DNA from 2 places in the Ensifer sp. Root423 genome. Region 1 is predicted to be linked to the other one. Evidence: riboswitches for the same ligand, from Rfam matches in the RefSeq annotation. Region 1 holds a riboswitch; the other holds the start of a gene.
What was found. Region 1 has a riboswitch for S-adenosylmethionine ahead of ASD01_RS13650 (O-succinylhomoserine sulfhydrylase). Riboswitches for the same ligand answer to the same signal wherever they lie in the genome.
Positions count from the first base shown of each region.

Region 2: linked by a shared signal. The riboswitch ahead of metA (homoserine O-acetyltransferase MetA) and the one ahead of ASD01_RS13650 (O-succinylhomoserine sulfhydrylase) in region 1 are both predicted to bind S-adenosylmethionine.

Region 1 covers NZ_LMEG01000012.1:211,376-214,773, reverse strand. Annotated here, with positions in the region: gene ASD01_RS13665 (transporter substrate-binding domain-containing protein) at 1-592, opposite strand, end outside; tRNA gene ASD01_RS13660 (tRNA-Gly) at 737-811, opposite strand; gene ASD01_RS13655 (2'-deoxycytidine 5'-triphosphate deaminase) at 893-1,990, opposite strand; SAM riboswitch at 2,065-2,143, shown strand; gene ASD01_RS13650 (O-succinylhomoserine sulfhydrylase) at 2,188-3,372, shown strand.
Region 2 covers NZ_LMEG01000034.1:145,493-148,890, forward strand. Annotated here, with positions in the region: gene ASD01_RS24300 (vWA domain-containing protein) at 1-323, opposite strand, end outside; gene metA (homoserine O-acetyltransferase MetA) at 330-1,256, opposite strand; SAM riboswitch at 1,318-1,395, opposite strand; gene ASD01_RS24310 (NUDIX hydrolase) at 1,637-2,080, opposite strand; gene ASD01_RS24315 (AAA family ATPase) at 2,077-2,916, opposite strand; gene ASD01_RS24320 (RidA family protein) at 3,020-3,398, opposite strand, start outside.

The DNA of each region.
Region 1 (3,398 bases):
CCGGCACATCGCCCTTCTGCAGAGCCGTCAGCATGGCCTCGCGGTCGGGATAGACCTTGGCCTCGATCTTCGGGAAAAACGCCTTGAACATCGCCTCATGCGTGGTTCCGGCGACGACACCGACCGGCTTCCCCTTGAGATCGCTCGGTGCCGAGACTGCGCCGGCCGCCTTCGTATTGACGGCGAAGCGCGCTGGAAGCCGCATGAAGGCGCGGGAAAAGCCGAAGCGTTGGCGCAGTTCCGGACCGACGGCGATACCGGCGGCCACCGCCTCGCCCTGCCCCTCTTCCAGTGCCGGCAGCAGCTCCGCATAGGTCACGGCCTGGATCTGGCATTTGGCCTCGATGTCGAGCTCGCGGCAGATCTCGCGCACGAGATCGACATGAAATCCCGAAAGCTTGCCGGACTGGTCGATGAAGTTGAACGGCGGAAAATCCACCGTCGTCAAGAAACGCAGGCGCGCCAGGCCCGTGAGATCGGGCTTGGCGATGCGTTCGCGCGCGTCGAACAGCAGCGGCAGATCCTTAGCCTCGGCCGCAAGCGGCGTCGCGATCAAGGATGCGCAAAGGGCGAAAAGGGAAAGAACTTTCATGGGCAGCGGCCGGCACGTCTCATGTGGCAGGGGCGGCCCTTGGAACCGCGGTGATTCATCGAGCGGTAAAGTAACCGGCCGCAGCGCAGCTGACCATAGGCCACCACGAGAACGCGGTTACACAAGGAACGGGACGAGGAAGAATGGAGCGGGTGATCGGGATCGAACCGACGACATCCAGCTTGGGAAGCTGGCGTTCTACCGCTGAACTACACCCGCGGTGCCTGCGAAATTTCCCGAACCGGGGCGATCTGTCAAGCACCCTTGCGCGGGATTGCGTAAGGGGCGCTTCGAAATCCCCTACTCGGCGCGGAAATGCTTCGAGAGCTTCAGGCCCTGCGCCTGGTAGTTGGAGCCGACGCCGAGGCCATAGAGACCATCCGGCCGTTCCAGCATGTGTTCGTAGATCAGGCGGCCGACGATCTGGCCGTGTTCGAGGATGAACGGCACCTCGTGGCTGCGCACTTCGAGCACGGCCCGGCTGCCCGTGCCGCCGGCCGAGGCATGGCCGAAGCCCGGATCGAAGAAGCCGGCATAATGCACGCGAAACTCGCCGACCAGCGGATCGAACGGCGTCATCTCGGCCGCATAAAGCGGTGGAACATGCACCGCCTCCCGCGAGACGAGAATGTAGAACTCATCCGGATCGAGGATCAGTTCATCGCGGCCGCGGCTGTAGAGTGGCTCCCAGAAATCAAAGATCGCGTGCTGCGCTTTCTTGTCGACGTCGATGACGGCGGTGTGATGCTTGCCGCGATAGCCGATCAGGCCTTCGGGCCCGGTGCCCTTCAGATCGATCGACAGCGCGATGCCGCCGCCGCTGACGTTCGGCTTGTCGCTCGCCACCAGCACGTCGCTCTCGTGCAGCGCCTGCAGTTCCTGCTCCGACAGGATAGACTGGCCCATGCGGAAGCGGATCTGCGACAGGCGCGAGCCGCGGCGCACGACGATCGGGAAGGTGCGCGGGCTGATTTCGAGATAGAGCGGACCGCTGTAGCCGGTCGGGATCTTGTCGAATTCCTGGGCGCGATCGGTGATGACGCGGGTGAAGATGTCGAGGCGACCGGTCGAGCTTTTCGGGTTGGCCGAGGCCGACATGCCCTCAGGCAGTTCCAGGCTTTCCATCAGCGGCACGATGTAGACGCAGCCCGTTTCCAGCACCGCGCCATCGGTCAGATCGACGACGTGCAGCTTCAGCCGGTCGAGCTTGTCGGCAACGAGGTGAGACGGGCCTGGCATGAAGCTTGCGCGGACGCGGAAAGCCTTCGAGCCTAGGCGCAGGTCGAGGCTTGCCGGCTGGATCTGATCGTCATCCAGCGGCTTCTCGCTTTTGAGGCGTCCCGATTCTAACAGCGCGGCGATCGCGCGATCGGCCAAAATCCCAGTGTCGCGGCCCATTGCAGTCCTCTTTTCAGTTGCGAGACAAAACCAAACTCCGGGAATTGACGCAAGCGTACCCTGGCAGTATTGAAGCTTTATCCCGTGGTGATTTGGCCGGTCGGCTTGCAGCCACGTTAAACAAGTAGCTAAAAAGGCCGGGTGTCAAACCGGCCCTTCACGCGGCCGGTTTTTTTGTTTTTGAAAGTGACCGTCACATGAGCAAAAACTGGCGCCCCGCAACGCAACTGGTCCATGGCGGGACCACCCGTTCCCAGCACGGAGAGACCTCCGAGGCGATCTTCCTTACCCAGGGCTTTGTCTACGAGACGTCGGAAGCTGCGGAAGCTCGTTTCAAGGGCGAGACCGAAGGCTTCATCTACGCCCGCTACGGTAGCCCGACCAACGACATGTTTGAAAAGCGCATGTGCATGCTGGAAGGCGCCGAGGATGCGCGCGCCACGGCATCGGGCATGGCTGCCGTCACCGCCGCCATTCTCTGCCAGCTGAAGGCCGGCGACCACATCGTCGCCGCCCGCGCCCTCTTCGGCTCCTGCCGCTGGGTGGTCGAGACGCTGGCGCCGAAATACGGCATCGAGTGCACGCTGGTCGACGGACGCGACCTCGCCAACTGGGAAAAGGCGATCCAGAAGAACACCAAGGTCTTCTTCCTCGAAAGCCCGACCAACCCGACGCTCGAAGTCATCGACATTGCCGGCGTTGCCAAGCTCGCCAACCAGATCGGCGCCAAGGTCGTCGTCGACAACGTCTTTGCGACGCCGCTCTTCCAGAAGCCGCTGGAACTCGGCGCCCATATCGTCGTCTATTCCGCCACCAAGCATATCGACGGTCAGGGCCGTTGCCTCGGCGGTGTCGTGCTTTCCGACAAGGAATGGATCAACGAGCACCTGCACGACTACTTCCGCCACACCGGCCCGGCGATGTCGCCGTTCAACGCCTGGACGCTGCTGAAGGGCATCGAGACGCTGCCGCTACGCGTGCGTCAGCAGACGGAAACGGCCCGCCGCGTGGCCGACTTCCTGGCAGAACAGCCGCAGGTCGCCAAGGTCATCTATCCTGGCCGCAAGGATCATCCGCAGGCCGACATCATCGCCAAGCAGATGACCGGCGGATCGACGCTCGTCGCCTTCGAACTGAAGGGCGGCAAGGATGCAGCCTTCGCGCTGCAGAATGCGCTGGAGATCGTGCGCATCTCCAACAACCTCGGCGACAGCAAGAGCCTGATCACCCATCCGGGAACGACCACGCACAAGAACCTGACCGACGAGGCCCGCGAAGAGCTCGGCATTTCCGCCGGAACCGTGCGCTTCTCGGCCGGCATCGAGGACAGCGACGATGTGGTGGAAGATTTCGCCCGCGCGCTGAAGTCCGTGAAGGCCTGATTTTACGAAGACACGGCCGCCGTGAT
Region 2 (3,398 bases), on a different contig from region 1:
CCGAGTGCCTCGATCAGGCGTTTTTCTTCCTCGCTCAGATGCTTCTCTGCGAGCTTGCGCAGCCAATCCTCGGGGATGACCGCCTCTTCGCTCGCTTCCATCGGGTTGACTGCTTCGAGACCCGAAAAGCAGTGCTGGAACACCCGGTCGAAGCGGTCGATATGGCGTTCGTCCTTCACCAGTGCCGTGCGCGCCAGATAGTAGAAGGCTTCGACGTCGAAGGTGGCGATGCCCGCCTCCATCCCCTCGATCAAGGACAGGAATTCCCGGAGCGTGACCGGGACCTTCGCTGCCTTGAGTTCGAGGAAGAAGGGAATGAACATCTGACCTCAGCTTTTCCCGGTGCCGATCTCCGCGAGATCGTAGGGCGTCGTCTGGTACATCTCGTTGATCCAGTTGCCGAAGAAGAGATGTGCATGGCTGCGCCAGCGGTTCTGCGGCGGCAGGGTCGAATCGTTGTGCGGGAAGTAGTCGTGCGGCATCTTGATCGGCACGCCCGCATCCACGTCGCGGAAGTATTCGTCCGACAGCGAGGTCGAATCATACTCCACGTGGTTGAACATGTAGAGCCGGTTGCCCTTTTTCTCGTGCACGAGGCAGACGCCCATCTCCTTCGATTCCATCAGGATTTCGAGGCTCGGCACCTTGTCGATGTCGGCGCGGCGCACTTCGGTCCAGCGCGAAACGGGGACGGCGAAATCGTCGGAGAAGCCGTTGAGATAGACGGAGGAGCGGTTGAGGTTCTGGTGACGATAGACGCCGAAGGCTTTTTCCTTCAGCGGATACTTCGGCACGTCGTGGAAGTGATAGATTGCCGCCATCGCGCCCCAGCAGACGTTGAGCGTCGAATGCACGTTGGTCTCGGTCCAGTCGAGGATGCGCTTCAGCTCGTCCCAATAGGTGACGTCTTCGTATTCGAGCGTCTCGACCGGGGCGCCGGTGATGATGAAACCGTCGAACTTGCGGCCCTGCACTTCTTCCCAGGTCTCGTAGAAGGAGAGCAGGTGATCTTCCGAGGTGTTCTTGGCGCGGTGCGCGCCGATGCGCACCAGCGACAGTTCCACCTGCAGCGGCGAAGCGCCGATCAGGCGCGCCATCTGGATCTCTGTCTTGATCTTGTTCGGCATGAGGTTCAGGAGCCCGATCTGGAGCGGGCGGATATCCTGACGGATCGCCACGGTCTCGGTCATCACCCGCACGCCCTCATGCGCGAGGGTTTCGAAGGCGGGCAGCGTATCGGGAATCTTGATGGGCATGGGCTTCCACTCGATCAATACAAAAAAACCGGCAGCGATTGATCGCGACCGGTCCTCGGAAATCCAACTTTCCTCGGCCCTTTAGCGACTTGTTTAACGTGGCTGCAAGCCGGCCGGCCAAATCACCACGGAGAATTTGATAGCGCGAGTGGGCCGCGGGGGTCAAGAAAAACGATTCGCGTTGGGGGCGGCTGCCCCTCATCCCGCTGCTGCGACTTCTCCCCGCTGGCGGGGAGAAGTGGCCTTGCCGCACCCGATCGTTCCACGAGTTAAGCTCAGCGGCCGTTCGGCCCATCTTGGTAGCCGGGTTCGCTGTCGGCACGTCTCGGCTTGGGGGCAGCCGTCGTCCTCGTCCCCTCTCCCCGCCTGCGGGGAGAGGGTCAGGGAGAGTGGCTGGTCTGCAGCAGGCGTAGAGCATCCCGCATGCCATAACCCAGCCGGCGGTCAGCCTGATCGATACCGAGCCAAAAGAAACGAAAGCGGATCGGGTCACCGCCGCCAAAGGGCGTCATTTCCTGATGTATCCAGGTCTGCCGTTGCTCGCCGGCAAGGGCGATGTGGAAGTAGTGCCGCCGATGACAGATCGTCCTGCCGTCCTTCGGGTAGTGGTAGTCCTGCGTGACGAGATGGGTGAGTGCTTCCGGCGGCGTCAGCCCGGTTTCCTCGATGAATTCCCGCTGAGCCGATGTCTCCGGGCTTTCGCCTGGTTCCATCGTACCGCCGGGCACCTGCAGCTCGATGTCTGGGAAATCCGGCTCGTCGAAGACCAGCAGGCGGTCCTGCCAGGTGGCGTAGATCAGGACCTTGTGCGCGTCCGGCCTCATCCGTCGCGGCGGGCCATGAAGGCGAGGCGCTCGAAGAGGTGCACGTCTTGTTCGTTCTTCAGGAGCGCACCATGCAGCTTCGGCAGCATGGTCTTGGCATCGGCCCTGAGGTCGGCCGGATCGACCTCGTCGGCGACGAGCAGGCGGATCCAGTCGAGCGCCTCTGACGTGGAGGGCTTCTTCTTCAGGCCCGGCACCTGGCGGATGTCGTAGAAGGCGGCGAGCGCCGCCGAAAGCAGCGTCTTGCGGATGCCGGGATAATGCACCTCGACGATGCGGGCGAGCGTGTCTGCATCGGGGAAGCGGATATAGTGGAAGAAGCAGCGGCGCAGAAACGCGTCCGGCAGCTCCTTCTCGTTGTTGGAGGTGATGATGACGATCGGCCGGTGACGCGCGCCGATCATCTCGCCGGTCTCGTAGACATGGAATTCCATGCGGTCGAGCTCCTGCAACAGGTCGTTCGGAAACTCGATGTCGGCCTTGTCTATCTCGTCGATCAGAAGCACCACGCGGCGATCGGCCTCGAAGGCCTGCCAGAGCTTGCCCTTGCGGATATAGTTCCGGACCTCGTTGACACGCTCGTCGCCGAGCTGGCTGTCGCGCAGCCGCGACACGGCGTCATATTCATAGAGGCCTTGCTGTGCCTTGGTCGTCGACTTGACGCTCCATTCGATGAGTTCGAGGCCAAGGGCGGCGGCGATCTGGCGGGCAAGCTCGGTCTTGCCGGTGCCGGGCTCGCCCTTGACCAGCAGTGGGCGCTCCAGCCGGATCGCGGCGTTGACGGCGATCATCAGGTCCTTGTCGGCGATATAGTCGGCGGTGCCTTGAAATTGCATGGGCGTCTTCCGGTTCAGCGTAAGTCAGGCGAAGTCATGCCCTATGGACTATCGCATAATGGCTTAAATCGGAATCGTTTTGAGGGTGGGCGCGATCAAGGGGTCAGCCGCGAAGCGCGGTGACCTCGATCTCGATCAGCATTTCCGGGCGGATCAGGTCGCAGACGATCATCGTTGCGGCCGGGCGGATTTCGCCGAAGACTTCGCCGAAGATCGGGAACACCCGGTCGGCGAAGCTGGCATCAGTGACGTAATAGTGGTTGCGCACCACGTCCTTCATCGAGAAGCCCGCTTCCTTCAGCGCGCCCTCGATCGTCTTCAGGCAATTGCGCGCCTGCTCTTCCACCGTCTCGGGCATGGTCATGGTGGCGTAGTCATAGCCGGTCGTGCCGGAGACGAAGCACCAGTCACCCATCGCGACGGCACGCGAATAGCCTGCCGTCTTTTCGAAGGGCGAGCCCGAGGAGATGAGCTTGCGCGCC